Shinella zoogloeoides: one gene and its partner. The protein of the gene in region 2 interacts with the protein of the main gene of each other region in a pairwise test. Links are inferred from orthologs where the notes say so. Each region holds a gene or a part of one and is shown on either strand. Other genes may lie near its edges.

Region 1 (6,894 bases), 1.8 Mb from region 2 along the record:
ACGGCAAGCCACCGACTTAGGTCCATCACGCGGAAAAATCTGCTTTTTTCCGCGGCAAATCGGGGATGGGCCGGGTTATTGCGCAGCACTCCGTAAATTCGCCAAGAATTGCCGGAAACAAAGGTTGACGGCACAGTCACAAAGACCTCATCTAGCCGCTAAGATAGTCGAGACTGAAGATTCCATGGCTTCCCGCGCATATAGCATCCCGAACCTCCTCACCTACGCCCGCATCGTGGCCGTTCCGCTGATCGTGCTCTGCTTCTTCGTCGAAGGGCGGCTGGAATCGTCGGATTTCGCGCGCTGGACGGCCTTCTGGCTGTTCGTCGTGGCGTCGATCACCGACTATTTCGACGGCTATCTCGCGCGCATCTGGAACCAGACGTCGAATATCGGCCGCATGCTGGACCCGATCGCCGACAAGCTGCTGGTCGCCTCGGTGCTGCTGCTGATGGCGGCCGACGGCACGATCGCCGGCTGGACCATCTGGGCGGCGATCATCATCCTGTGCCGCGAAATGCTCGTTTCGGGCCTGCGCGAATATCTCGCCGACCTCAAGGTCAGCGTGCCGGTGACGCGCATCGCCAAGTGGAAGACGACGATCCAGATGCTGGCCATCGGCTTCCTGCTGGCCGGCCCCGCCGGCGACAAGATCCTGCCTTATACGACGGAGATCGGCATCACCCTGCTCTGGGTCGCCGCGATCATCACCATGTATACCGGCTACGACTATTTCCGCGCCGGCCTAAAGCACATCGTGGACGAATAGTATGACCAGGCTCGTCTATTTCGCCTGGGTACGCGAACGGATCGGCAAGGGCGAGGAAGAAATCGACCTGCCCGCCTCGGTGAAGACGGGCAGCGATCTTCTCGCGCATCTCAAGACGCTGGGCGAGGACTATGCCCATGCGCTGGAGCACGAGAAGGTCATCCGCATCGCGATCAACCAGGAACATGTCGAGCACGACGAGCCGATCGCCGGCGCCCGCGAGATCGCGCTCTTCCCGCCGATGACGGGGGGCTGAGCCCGTGGCCGGCGACGCCTCGGTTCCGGTCATCGTTCGCGTCCAGCACGAGGATTTCGACGCGGCGGCCGAGACGGCGCGCCTCACGGAAAACCGGGCCGCAGCCGGCGCCATCGTCACCTTTACCGGGCTTTGCCGCGATGAAGGCGGAAAACTCTCCGCGCTGGAGCTGGAACACTATCCCGGCATGGCGGAGGCCGAGATCGGCCGCATCTGCCGGGAGGCCGTGCAGCGCTTCTCGCTTCTCGGCCTTGCCGCCATCCACCGGGTCGGCAAGATCGCGCCGGGCGAAAACATCGTGCTCGTCATCGCCGCCGCGCCGCACCGCCACGCCGCCTTCGACGGCGCGTCCTTCGTGATGGACTATCTCAAGACCTCGGCGCCCTTCTGGAAGAAGGAGCACTTTGCCGACGGCAACACCGGCGGCTGGGTCGACGCCAAGGAAAGCGACGACCGGGCGCGGGAGAAGTGGTCTTAGCCCGTCAGGGCACCGGCCGTTCACGCCGGAAGATGACCAGCAGCAGCACCAGCGCAGAAAAGATCACCAGGTCCCGCCACAGGAAATCGCCGTAGGCACTCCAGATGGTTTCGGCGAGCCCCATGGCCGCGCCGCCGAGCGCCGAGAGCAGCGGCGCCCCTGCCCCGCCGATGGCGGCGATGAACAGCACCTTCACGCCGAAAACGAGCCCGGCGCCAAAATCCATGTTGCCGTAGTAGGAGACGGCGAGGATGCCGGTGAGGCTGGCGATCAGCGCCGCGCCGGCATAGGCGGCGAGATAGACGCCCGCGGCATCGACGCCGCACAGTTCCGCCGCCTGCCGGTCTTCCGACACAGCCCGCCAGCGCCGGCCCCAGGCGGAGCGGGCGAGGAAGACATGGCCGATGGCGACGATAACAGCCATGGCCAGCGTATTCGCCAGTTGCAGAACCGTCAGCGCCACCGGGAAGGCGGGATCGTTCCAGAAGACCACCGGCGTCGAGAGCAGCGGCGGCAGCCACAGGCTGCGCGTTTCCGACGCGAGCCGCGCCGTCTCCATCAGCACCAGCACCACGCCGAGCGCGGCGACCACGACCGTGTTGTCGGAGGAAAAGGCGAGCGGGCGCATGACATGGCGGCCGATGACGAGGCCGGCACCGACACCGTAAAGGAGCGCGATCGCCGCGCCGAAGGCGAGCGCCGCCGGCAGGACGAGCCAGAGCTGGTTCCAGCCGTAGCCGGCAAACAGCACGAACATCTGCGCGGCGAAGGCGAAGAGCGCGCCATAGGCGATATCCGCGCGGCGCGTGACGGCAAAGGCAATTGAATAGCCGAAGGCGAGCACCGCATAGAGCGCTGCGACCGGCACTGCATTGGCGATCTGCTGGAGAAAATAGGCCATGGGTGTTCCACGCGTTTGCGAAATTATAACTGGCAAAATCGCTTTTACCAGTTAGAATATCGCCATGACCTTTTCCTGGACCCCGCATCGGTTTTCCGGCGGCGCGCTCGCCCTCGATGTCGCTAATTCCGTGGTGCTGCGCGCCGATCCCGAACGGCGGATCGATCGTTTCGCCGATCCGGACGTGATGGATGCCTTTCCCGGCGGCGCAAACCGGTACGGGGCGGAACGCCATCTCTTCGGCCCGCTCGAAGCGGTGAGCGGCGACGCGCGCGACGGGCTGGTCGACCTGCGCGAGGCGATCGACCGGCATTTTCGCGCGGAGGTTCTGGGTGCCGGGAAACCGGCGCTGCTGGCCGACCTGCTCGAAGCCACCGCCGCGGTCATGCGCCGGTCCGGCGCGCGGCCGCGGGCGCTCGATACGGCCACCGCCCGCTCCGCCCTCCTGCTGCTCGCACAGCCGGAGCCCGAACGGCTGAAAATCTGCCCGAACTGCCACTGGCTGTTCCTCGACCGCAGCCGCAACCGCTCACGCGCCTGGTGCGACATGGCCGTCTGCGGCAACCGGGCGAAGGCGAGCCGCCACTATCGCCGCAATCGCGAGGAGCCAGACCCATGAGACGCATGCTGACGATCCTGCTGCCGCTCGCGCTCCTCCTCACCGCCTGCCAGCGCGAAACAGGCCCCGATCCGCTGAAACTCACCGGAAAGATGTTCGTCTTCAACTACCGCCTCGCCTATGCGACCTATCTCGTCACGCTGGAACAGACCCAGCCGTTGCCGGCGGGCTCCATCGTGAAGGCCGAATTCGAGAATCCGGCGGGCGGCGCGGTGCTGACGCTGGAGCGCAGGATTTTCCCCAACCTGCCGCGCGTGGTGCTGGAGAGCCCTGACATCACCTGCGTGAAGAAGGACCAGCCCTACAAGGTCACGGTCTCGGTGATCGGCCCGGATGGCGCGCAACTGCAATCCCTGGAAACGCAGGTGACCTCCAACGTCGACCAAAGCATCCTTCCGGCAAAGGCACTCGTGGTCGGCCCCGGCTACGACCGGAACCCGGAGGTCTTCAAGGACGGCAAGGCGCCGGAGCATTTCGAAACGGCGACCTGCCCGACCTGACGCCCAAACGAAGAAACCGGAGCCTTGCGGCCCCGGTTCCAAAAATTATTTCAAAGGCTTCCGGCTGCAACCGGAAAAACCGATTCAGCCGACGATTTCGGTGTCGGAGAACCAGTACTTGATTTCCTGGGCAGCGGTTTCCGGGGCGTCGGAGCCGTGAACCGAGTTCTCGCCGATGGAAAGAGCGTGGGTCTTGCGGATCGTGCCCTCGTCGGCGTTGGCCGGGTTGGTGGCGCCCATGACTTCGCGGTTCTTGAGGATGGCGTTCTCGCCTTCCAGAACCTGAACGATCGTCGGGCCCGAGGTCATGCCTTCGACGAGTTCGCCGAAGAAGGGGCGTTCCTTGTGAACGGCGTAGAAGCCTTCGGCTTCGCGCTTGCTCATCCAGACGCGCTTGGAAGCCACGACGCGGAGGCCCGCATCTTCGAGCATCTTGGTGATCGCGCCGGTCAGGTTGCGCTTCGTCGCGTCCGGCTTGATCATCGAAAAGGTGCGTTCAATCGCCATTTTCCCGTTTCCCTTGGTTTTCCGGTGAAAGTGGCGGTTCAATAGCCGCCAACGCCCCGCAAAACAAGAGGGGCGCGGCGTTTGGCGAATTCAGCGGCAAACTTTCATGCTGCCGTCACACGATGGCCGACGCCGCCGTGCAGATCGAGGCATCGGCCGAACCACAATGCGACCGGGTCGTCCTCGGCCAGTACCCTCGTGCCCGCCGTCGTGCGCAGCCATTGCAGCGCGCCGAAGACGATGTAGTCGGGGAAAAGCGGTCCCTCACCGCCGATGAAGGGCTGGATTTTCAGCGTGTTGCGCAGGGGCTGGAGCCTCTTCGCGAAGCCCTCGATCTCCGCCCTGCCCGCGGCCGCGATATCCTCCAGCGACGCGCCGAGCCGCTCCTCGCGGCTGCGGCGGAAATAGGCCTGATCCGTCGGGTCCAGCAGGTTGTGGATGTCGAGAATGGCGATGCGGGTGACAGCCATGTGCAGCGCCGACTGCGACCAGCTCTCGATGAAGCGCGCCATCGCCTTGCCGCCCTCCCCGCCGAACAGCGACGGCCGGTCGGGATAGGCCTCGTCGAGATAGAGCGCGATCTCGAAACTGTCGCGCACCAGCCTGTCGCCATCGCGCAGCAGCGGCACGGTCGCAGTCGCACCGCCCTCGACCGCCTTGATCTCAGTGAAGCCGACCGGCACCGTCTCGTAATCGAGCCCCTTGTGGGCGAGCGACATCACCGTCTTCCAGACATGGGGCGAAAACTGGCGGGCCTTGTCGGTCCCGGCAAGGGCGTAGAGCAGTCGGGTCATGAAAACCTCTTCGTTCGGATCGGCGCATTGGAGCGCAGGGCGGCGAGGAGTGCAAATCAGATAATTTCATGGATCGCATTCATGCGAGCAATGGCGGCCTGCGATATAGTCGCGGCGTTGCAGGGAGACCCCGTATGCTCAACCACTACCGCATGTTCGCCGCCTACAATGCCTGGGCCAACCGCGCGCTCTACGAAGAGGTCGGCAAGCTCGACGATGCCGCCTATCGCAAGGATCTCGGCGCCTTCTTCGGCTCGCTGCACGGCACGCTGAACCACCTCCTCACCGCCGACCGCATCTGGATGAAGCGCTTTACCGGCGAGGGGGAAGCCCCAAAGAGCCTCGACACGATCCTCCACGAGGATTTTGCGGGCCTCAGAACCGCCCGACAGGCCGAGGATGCACGCCTTGCAGCCTTCGCCGCTTCGCTGACGAAAGAGAGAATCGTAGCTGACTTCACCTACAGCCCGCTCACCAATCCCGCAGTCGTCACCCACCCGCTCGGCGCGGCGCTGACCCACCTCTTCAACCACCAGACCCACCATCGCGGCCAGTGCCACGCCATGCTGACAGCGCTCGGCGGGCCGAGCATCACGCTGGACCTGATCTATTTCGTTCGTACCGAGGGCAAGGAATTCCTGTAAATTTTAGGGTGAGTAGCATCTTCCTGTTCCTGCAACAGTAGTGATACAGTGATGGGGTATGGAAGCGCTCGGCATCGATTTTGGGGGCTGCTCCGCCCTGTCACCCAGGTGACAGGCTCGGGCGATCGGTGATGGGATAGTCGCTGCCATTGGGGCTGACGCCGGATGGCGCGTGCCTCGCCCGGAGAGAGGAAAAGCAATGGCAAGAACGACCGAAGAGTGGGCCGCCCTGCTCGGAAGCACGCTTTGCAAGATGTCACGCGTTTACGGCACCGACGCCCCGAACGCCTACTTGCCGGAAGAGTGCTATCCGGTCATCGAGAAGACGCTCGACGTGGCGCTGCAGGAAGCGCGCGCGGAGGGGTATGCAGCGGCGATGCGAGACCTGCAGCAGAACCGCGCGGTGCGCGCCGCAAAACCGCAGCGCTCGACGATGATCAGCCAGGTCATGCGGGCGATCCCGCTCGCCCGGCGCATCGCCTGACACGGCACCGGTTTCACGGAGCGGCGCAGGGACAGCGCCGCCCCATGAAACGGGCGCCCTTGCCTATCGTCAACTTTGGTTGAATCCTTAGCTCAGCACACGCAAAATTAACCGCACAATCCGATAGTTACGCCGACTGACCTCCCAGCGCGCGGACGCCTTCCGCCGCGCCCCACCTGACGGCGTTTCATGACGAGCAAAGCCACTCCAGCCCTCAAAGACGCCCAACCGGCCGTTTCGCCCATCATGGCGCGCATCGCGCATGTCATGGCCAATCTCGGCATCGCCCCGCTGCCGCGCAATTACGAACTGCTGTTCGAGGCGCTGAACGGCAATGCGGGCGTTGCGCGCGAGATCGCGGCCCTCGGCAAGACGCCGGACCAGGCTTCCCTCGATGCGATCGCGCTGCGCCATTCGCTGCCGAGCCACAATGTGCTCGCCGCCGGGCAGGCCGCGGGAGAAGCCGTACTTCTGCTGACGGAAATCTCCAGGGCGGCGGAGGAGAACCATCGCCAGCGCGCCGCCGCCGTGCAGGAGCTGGAGGAGATCGCCGCCCGTATGGACAGGAACCCGGTGCTCGGCCTTTCCGATTTCGCCAGCGATACGGTCCGTCTCCTTTCCCTCGTGCGCGATATCCTCGGGAGCGACCGGGCGACATCCGCAAGGATCGACGACCTCCAGGCGCATCTCGACGGTCTGCGTTCCGGCCTGTCGGTGACCCGCGAGGCGCTGACCCACGACCCGGTGACGGGCCTTGCCAACCATGCCGCGCTGCTCGGCCGCCTCAAGACCTTCTTCAAGCAGGAGGCGAGCGGGGGCACGACCGCCCTTCTCCTCTTCCGCGTCGAGCAACTCAAGGCATTTGCCGAAACCCATCCGGCAGGCGCCGCACAAAAGACGCTGAAGCGGCTCGCCGCCATCTTCCGCCGCTCGGTGAAGAAA
Region 2 (6,946 bases):
ATCATCCTGGCCATCGCCATGCTGGTGGCCCCGGGCGCCATCGCCGCCCTGCTCACCCGGCGCTTCCCGAGCATGCTGATGGTCGCCGTCGCCGTCGCCGTCGGGGCCACCTTCCTCGGCATCTGGCTGAGCTTCATGCTCGACAGCGCGCCCGCGCCCACCATCGTGCTCCTGATGACCATCGTCTTCGTGTTCGCCTTCCTGCGCCAGGTGCTGGCGAGCCGCAGGCCGGCGATCGATGCCCGCAGGGAGGCCTGATCCGGCGCGGCTTTCACTCTGTCGACAGCCATCCGGTTTCCGTCTATCGTCCGGCGCAAATGGCCGGCCGTGCTTCGCGGGCGGCGGACTGCAACGAAAACAGAGCGGCAACGGGACGGCATGGCGCATATCGGTATCGTCGGCGGTGGCCTCATGGGCTGCGCCACAGCGCTCAATCTCATGGAACAGGGCCACAGCGTCACCATCCTCGAACGGGATGCCGGCGGCCTGCCGGCCTCGGTCGGCAATGCCGGCATCCTCGCCGTGCCGGAAATCGATCCGCTCGCCCGGCCGGACATGCTGCTCTCCGTGCCGAAATGGCTGCTAGATCCGCTCGGGCCCCTCACCGTGCGCTGGCAGGACCTGCCGGCGCTGACGCCCTGGCTCCTGAAATTCCTGCTCTCCGCCCGCGCCGGCAAGGCGGCGGAAAGCCGCGCGGCCATGCTCTATCTCATGAAGACCGCCGAGGCCGACCATATCCGCCTCGGCACCTTCGCCGGCATTTCCGGCCATATCCGCGACACCGGCGCCCTGACGGTGTTCGACAGCCTTTCGGCGCGCGACAAGGCATTCGCCCATGAAGCGGAAAACGCCAGGCTGGTCGGCTGCAATGCCGAGAAGCTGGATGTCGAGGAAGCCCGCCGCCGCGTGCCGGCGCTGCAAGGCGCCTTTGCCGGCGCCACCTTCAACGACGGCTACAAGACCTTCGAATATCCGCTGACCTTCCTGCGCCGGCTGCAGGCGGCCTTGCGTGAGCGCGCGACGCTGCTCGACGCCACCGTCTCCTCGGTGCGGCAGACCCAGGACGGCGTGGTCGTGCGCACGGAGGGCGGCCGGGAATTCACCTTCGACAGGCTGGCGATAACGGCCGGCGTCTGGTCGCGCCGCTTCGTCGCCGATCTCGGCCTGAAGGTGCTGCTGGAGACCGAGCGCGGCTACAACACGACCTTCATGAACCCCTCGACCACGCTGGAAATGCCGGTGTTCTTCTCCGAGCACGGCTTCGTCGCGACGCCCTTCGAAAACGCCCTGCGCATCGGCGGCGCGGTCGAGCTCGCCTCGCCGGAAGCGCCGGCCAACTACAAGCGCGCCGCCGCCATGCGCCGGAAGATGCGCCGCTACGTGCCCGACCTTCAGGAAGAAGGCGGCACGGAATGGATGGGCCGACGCCCATCGACGCCCGACACGCTGCCGGTCATCAGCCTGCATCCGCAGGACCCGCGCATCGCCTTTGCCTTCGGCCACGGCCATCTCGGCCTGACGCTGTCGGCGACGACCGGCCGCCACGTCGCCCGGCTGCTTTCCGGCGAAGGCGAGAGCGCGCTCGCCCCCTTCTCCATCGCCCGCTTCCAGTAAGCGCGCGATCTGCTGAACGACGACAAAAGCCCTATAAAAACAAAAAGAAAGTGACCAACCATGCACAAGGTTATTTTTGACACGGATCCCGGCGTCGACGACGCCATGGCGCTGCTGTTCCTGCACAATCATCCCGAGATCGACCTGATCGGCATCACCACCGTCTTCGGCAATGCCTCCATCGAGACGACGACGCGCAACGCGCTGTTCCTGAAGCGCGAATGGGGCATTGCCGCGCCGGTCGCGCGCGGCGAGGGCAAGACCTACAATCCGATGCGCAACCCGATCGACTGGCCGGTGATGATCCACGGCCATGACGGGCTCGGCAATATCGACGTGCCCGAGGTAATCGACCTGCCGGTCGATCCGCGCCCGGCGCACCGCTTCATCATCGAGACCGTCCGGGCCAATCCCGGCGAGGTGACGCTGATCGCCGTCGGCCGCATGTCGAACCTTGCCTATGCGCTGAAGGAGGACCCCGCGATCGCCGGCCTCGTCAAGCAGGTCATCATCATGGGCGGTGCCTTCGACGTGCCGGGCAACATCACCCCCGCCGCCGAGGCCAACATCCATGGCGACCCGGAGGCCGCCGACGTGGTGATGGGCGCGCCGTGGAAGGTGGTGGTCGTCGGCCTCGACGTGACGATGAAGACCGTCATGACGCGCAAGCGCCTCGCCGAACTGACCGCCGAGAACGGCAGGCACCTGACGCTGCTCTCCGACATCTCGCAGTTCTACATCGACTTCTACGGACAGCATGTGAAGGACGAGGGCATGGTGGTGCACGACAGCTGCGCCTGCGTCTATCTCGTCGCGCCCGAACTCTTCACCACCCGCAGCGGCGCGATCCGCGTCGTGGCCGGCGGCATCGCCGATGGCCAGACGATCCAGAAACCGGATGCCCGCAGCTTCCCGCCCGGCAACTGGGACGACCTGCCGAGCCAGCACGCCTGCATCGGCATCGATGCGCAGAAGGTGATGGCGCTGCTGGACGAGACGCTGGTGCGCTGAAGCCGTTCCGCCAAAGCCGTGAAAATCCTGTCGCCGGCCGGTGCCCTTACCGGCCGGCGTTTTCGTTCCACCAGCGCAGGACGCGCAACGCCCGCAAGGTGATCCAGCGCGACGGTTCGCCCACCGTCTCCATCTCGAACCAGACCGGCCCCTTCAGGGACCAGTCGAGCCGCCACCTGCCATCAGCCATCTGTTTTGAGCGCAGGTGCGCGACGGCTTCCGCAAGGCGCTGATCGGGCACGCCGCCGGCCGCCCGGAAATAATCGAGCCCGCGCAGGACGTCGTAGCGCCACCGGTACGGATAGAGAAAGGCGAGATAGCGCTCGTCGACCACCGCGCCGCTCGTCAGCCCGCGCAAAAGCCGGCGCTCGAGGAGATATTCTTCGCCCGCCCGCCGCGCGGCAGCGATTTCCGGCGTTATCCCCTTTGCGCGCCCGTAGGCGAGGAGCGCCTCGAGCACATTGATCGTCGTGTGGAAGGAGGAACGATCGGAGCCGTTGCAGCGCTCGCAGTTCCAGCCGCCGTCCGCCTGCCGCTCGCCAAGCAGCCGCGCGACGATCGGCGAAACGTCGACGCCGAAATAGACGCCGGCCGTCACCGTGCGGGCATTGATGCATTCCTCCACCTCGCCATCCCAGAAGGGCTGGCCGTCATGATCCCAGCGTGAATGCTGGCCGACGAGCCGGATCGTCTCGCGGGCCTGCAGGGAGGCCGGATCGAGGCCGAATTCGCAAAGCTGCTGCAGCGAGAAGCAGGTGGCCGTCCAGGCCTGGCCCAGCTCGCGCCACTTCTCCTGCGTGTAGCCGGCAGGCATGAAAGCGCCGCCGGCCCATTGGCCGTCCGCATCCTGATGCGACAGAAGCGCCGCGCCCCAGCCCTCGGTTTCCACCTTGGCACGCTCAGCCTGCCATTCGGCCTCGGGCGTATCGAGCAGATCGCGCATGACCTGCCAGCGGATCGCCGGGTCCGAATCCAGAAGCCAGTCGATGACGGAGCCGGAGGATGCCATGGGAAAAGCCTACCAGCCCCGGCGGGCAATTTCTATTGTGGCGTTGCCGGCAATTGCCAGTCGATCGGCTTGCGTCCGTGCTTTTCGAGGAATTCGTTCGCCTTGGAGAACGGCCGCGTGCCGAAGAAACCGTTATGCGCCGAGAGCGGCGACGGGTGGGGCGAGCGCAGCACGAGATGGCGGTTGCGATCGACGAAGGAGGCCTTCTTCTGCGCGTAGGAGCCCCAGAGGATGAAGACGACGGGCTTTTCCTGCTCGTTGACGGCCCGGATGACCGCATCGGTGAACCGCTCCCAGCCCTTGCCCTGATGCGAGGCGGCGCGGCCCATTTCCACCGTCAGCACGCTGTTGAGCAGCAGCACGCCCTGCTTGGCCCAGTGCTCCAGAAAGCCGTGACGGGCCGGCGGGATGCCAAGGTCTTCCTGCATTTCCTTGTAGATATTGACCAGTGAGGGCGGGATGCGCACGCCGGGCTGCACGGAAAAGCACAGGCCATGCGCCTGCCCCTCCCCGTGATAGGGATCCTGCCCGAGGATGACGACGCGCACCTCGTCGAGCGGCGTCAGGTCGAGCGCGCGGAAATATTCCGCGCCCTTCGGGAAGATGCGCCGGCCATCCTGCTTCTGCTCCAGCAGGAAGGCTTTCAGCTCGGCCATATAGGGGCTGGAGAATTCGGCCGCCAGCGGCGCCTTCCAGCTCTCGCCGACCTTTACCTCGCTTGCCGCCATCGTCTGCTCCCATCCTGTCTTGAGCTGGCGAGTTTAGCGCCGGATGACGGCGAGGACCGGCGCGAGGACCGGTCATCCACAGCTAATCTTGCGCGACGCCGAGCACTGCCATCAGGTTTTTCATGCGCGTAGCGGCAAGTTCCGGCCTGTCGAGCACGTTCGCCCGGTCGGCGAGGCGGAAGACATCGGCATAGTGCAGGACGCCGCGGGCGGACTGCATGCCAGCCGGCATGGTGAAATGAGCCTGATGGCCGTTCAGCCAGGCGAGGAAGACAACGCCCGCCTTGTAATATTGCGTCGGCGCCTCGAAGATTTTTCGCGACAGCGGCACGGTGGGCTCGATGACGGCGCGGAAGGTGGCGACATCGCCCGATGCGAGCGAGGCCAGCGCCTTCGAAGCCTGCGGCGCCACCGCATCGAAGATGCCGAGCAGGGCGTGGCTGTATTTGCGCCCGTCGCCCTCGATCAGTTCGGCGTAGTTGAAATCATCGCCGGTGAAGCAGAGAACGCCGTCGGGCAGCCGGTCGCGCAGTGCCACTTCACAGGCATTGTCGAGCAGGGAAATCTTGATGCCCTCGACCTTGTCGCGGTTCTCCGCGATGATCGACAGCACGGCGTCCAAGGCCGGCTCGAAACTGTCCGAACCCCAATAACCCCTCAACTGCGGATCGAACATGTCGCCGAGCCAGTGCAGCACCACCTTGTCCTTCGCCTGGCCGAGGATGCGGCCGTAGACCTTGCGGTAATCGTCCGGCGACTGCGCGAGGTGGGCGAGCGCGCGGCTCGCCATCATGATCGCCCGGCCGCCGTGCTTTTCCACGAAACCGACCTGCTCCTCATAAGCCCTGATAACGTCGTCCAGCGAGCGGGCGTCGGCCGGGTTGAGATGGTCCGTGCCCGCGCCGCAGGCAAGATCGGCGCCCGGCACGGTCCTCGCATCGGCGAGCGAGCGGCGGATCAGCTCCTGCGCGCCGGCCCAGTCGAGCCCCATGCCGCGCTGCGCCGTGTCCATCGCCTCGGCGATGCGGAAGCCGAGCGACCAGAGATGATGGCGGAAGGCCAGCGTAGCTTCCCAGTCGACCGCCGGCGCCTCCCACGGCCGCATGTCGCGGCGCGGATCGGACACCACATGGGCGGCGGCATAGGCGATGCGGTTGAAGGCCGGCGCGGCGGCCGGGCGCTCCGTGGGCGTGCCCACGAGCGAATAGGCTTCGACGCCGCCATCGGCGCGCGGCAGGGAAAGGCTGATCGGCATGGAGTCCTCCCGAAGGTCTTGTCAGGCAATAATTTAGATCGTTCCAAATTTCAAGATGAATTTTGAAAGCTTCATCAAAGGGAGCGATCAACGACGCAAAAGGGCTGCTGATACGCCAACCGCCGGTGTTAGAGACCGGTAAACCCGCTTCAACAAATATGCCGATCCCGCTTGACAAATTTGGAACGATCCAATTAATTACCGACAACAAGCGGGACAGGAGCACCCGCCCAGGGAGGAATGGACGTGAACAAGAGCCGGGTGACAGTCGTCGACATTGCGCGCGCCGCCGGCGTGTCGAAGTCGACCGTCTCGCTCGTCCTGCAGGCAAGTCCGCTCGTCAACGAGGCGACCCGCGCCAAGGTGAACGCCGTTATCCGCGAGCTCGGCTATGTCTACAATCGCGGCGCGGCGAACCTGCGCCAGTCGGCCTCCTCGCGGATCATCGGCATCATCGTCAACGACCTCACCAACTCCTTCTTCGCGGAGCTGGCGGTCGGCATGGACATGGTCATGCAGTCCGCCGGCTACGTGCAGTTCCTGTCGAATTCCGCCGAGAACATCGACCGCCAGCGCGAGGTCATCGCCTCGATGCGCGAGCACGGCATTTCCGGCCTCATCATCTCGCCGGCTCGCGGCACGGAGGCGGCGGACCTCAAGCCGCTCGCCGCCAGCGGCATCCCCGTCGTCGCCGTGGTGCGCAACGTGGTCGGCGCAAAGGTCTCCTCGCTGTTTTCCGACAACTATGCCGGCGCAAAGGATGCGGTGCGTCATCTCATCTCGCTCGGCCATCGCCGCATCGCCTTCCTCGGCGGCATACCCAACACCACGGTCTTCACCGAGCGCGTGGAGGGCTGGCGCGACGCGCTGGCGGAAGCCGGCCTCGATGCGCCCGATACGCTCGTCATCGGTTCGGCGGCCTCGCGCGCTGGCGGCGTCGCGGCCATCGAGCGCGCGCTTCTGCTGCCCGACCAGCCGACCGCCGCCCTCTGCTTCAACGACGCGGCCGCCTTCGGCGTCTGCGACGGCCTGCGCGCCGCCGGCAAGGAGCCCGCCCGCGATTTCGCCGTGGTGGGTTTCGACGATGTGATCGAGGCGGAAACCGCCGTGCCGGCGCTGACAACGGTCTCCGTCGATCCGCAGGGCATGGGCCGGCGCGCCGCGCAACTGCTCCTGAAACAGATCAACACGGGCCGGGTGGAGCCCGAGGCGATCGTCAGCTCCGTGCGCCTCGTCGTGCGCCAGAGCTGCGGCGCCGGCCAGAAGACGAAGAGGAAGTCGGCATGACGCGGTGGGGACTGATCGGGGCGAGCACGATCGCCAAGGAAT

What was found. Proteins that work in one complex are often made in the same cells at the same time.
Region 1: the proteins of ung (region 2) and ndk interact in binary tests that used the Escherichia coli proteins (3 or more experiments, as listed by UniProt). The link is inferred for Shinella zoogloeoides from one-to-one orthologs.

What each region holds. Positions count from the first base shown.
Region 1 is NZ_CP132311.1:1,109,571-1,116,464, reverse strand. The notes cover bases 2,320-5,244. They hold ndk (nucleoside-diphosphate kinase), read right to left. Parts: upstream 4,031-5,244; coding sequence 3,608-4,030; downstream 2,320-3,607. Other genes in these bases: Q9316_RS06440 (DinB family protein), read left to right, coding at 4,959-5,244; Q9316_RS06445 (glutathione S-transferase family protein), read right to left, coding at 4,135-4,824; Q9316_RS06455 (hypothetical protein), read left to right, coding at 3,020-3,523; Q9316_RS06460 (CGNR zinc finger domain-containing protein), read left to right, coding at 2,469-3,023; Q9316_RS06465 (branched-chain amino acid ABC transporter permease), read right to left, coding at 2,320-2,404. In the rest of the region: Q9316_RS06485 (hypothetical protein), read left to right, coding at 1-20; pgsA (CDP-diacylglycerol--glycerol-3-phosphate 3-phosphatidyltransferase), read left to right, coding at 185-769; moaD (molybdopterin converting factor subunit 1), read left to right, coding at 771-1,025; Q9316_RS06470 (molybdenum cofactor biosynthesis protein MoaE), read left to right, coding at 1,030-1,503; more of Q9316_RS06465, read right to left, coding at 1,508-2,319; more of Q9316_RS06440, read left to right, coding at 5,245-5,468; Q9316_RS06435 (hypothetical protein), read left to right, coding at 5,668-5,952; Q9316_RS06430 (GGDEF domain-containing protein), read left to right, coding at 6,142-6,894. UniProt on the Escherichia coli protein: Major role in the synthesis of nucleoside triphosphates other than ATP. The ATP gamma phosphate is transferred to the NDP beta phosphate via a ping-pong mechanism, using a phosphorylated active-site intermediate.
Region 2 is NZ_CP132311.1:2,957,396-2,964,341, forward strand. What follows is about bases 2,515-5,491. They hold ung (uracil-DNA glycosylase), read right to left. Parts: upstream 4,363-5,491; coding sequence 3,667-4,362; downstream 2,515-3,666. Other genes in these bases: Q9316_RS15560 (nucleoside hydrolase), read left to right, coding at 2,515-2,625; Q9316_RS15565 (squalene cyclase), read right to left, coding at 2,672-3,634; Q9316_RS15575 (dihydrodipicolinate synthase family protein), read right to left, coding at 4,445-5,491. Outside these bases: Q9316_RS15550 (metal ABC transporter permease), read left to right, coding at 1-258; Q9316_RS15555 (NAD(P)/FAD-dependent oxidoreductase), read left to right, coding at 379-1,614; more of Q9316_RS15560, read left to right, coding at 1,675-2,514; more of Q9316_RS15575, read right to left, coding at 5,492-5,617; Q9316_RS15580 (LacI family DNA-binding transcriptional regulator), read left to right, coding at 5,864-6,904; Q9316_RS15585 (Gfo/Idh/MocA family protein), read left to right, coding at 6,901-6,946. UniProt on the Escherichia coli protein: Excises uracil residues from the DNA which can arise as a result of misincorporation of dUMP residues by DNA polymerase or due to deamination of cytosine.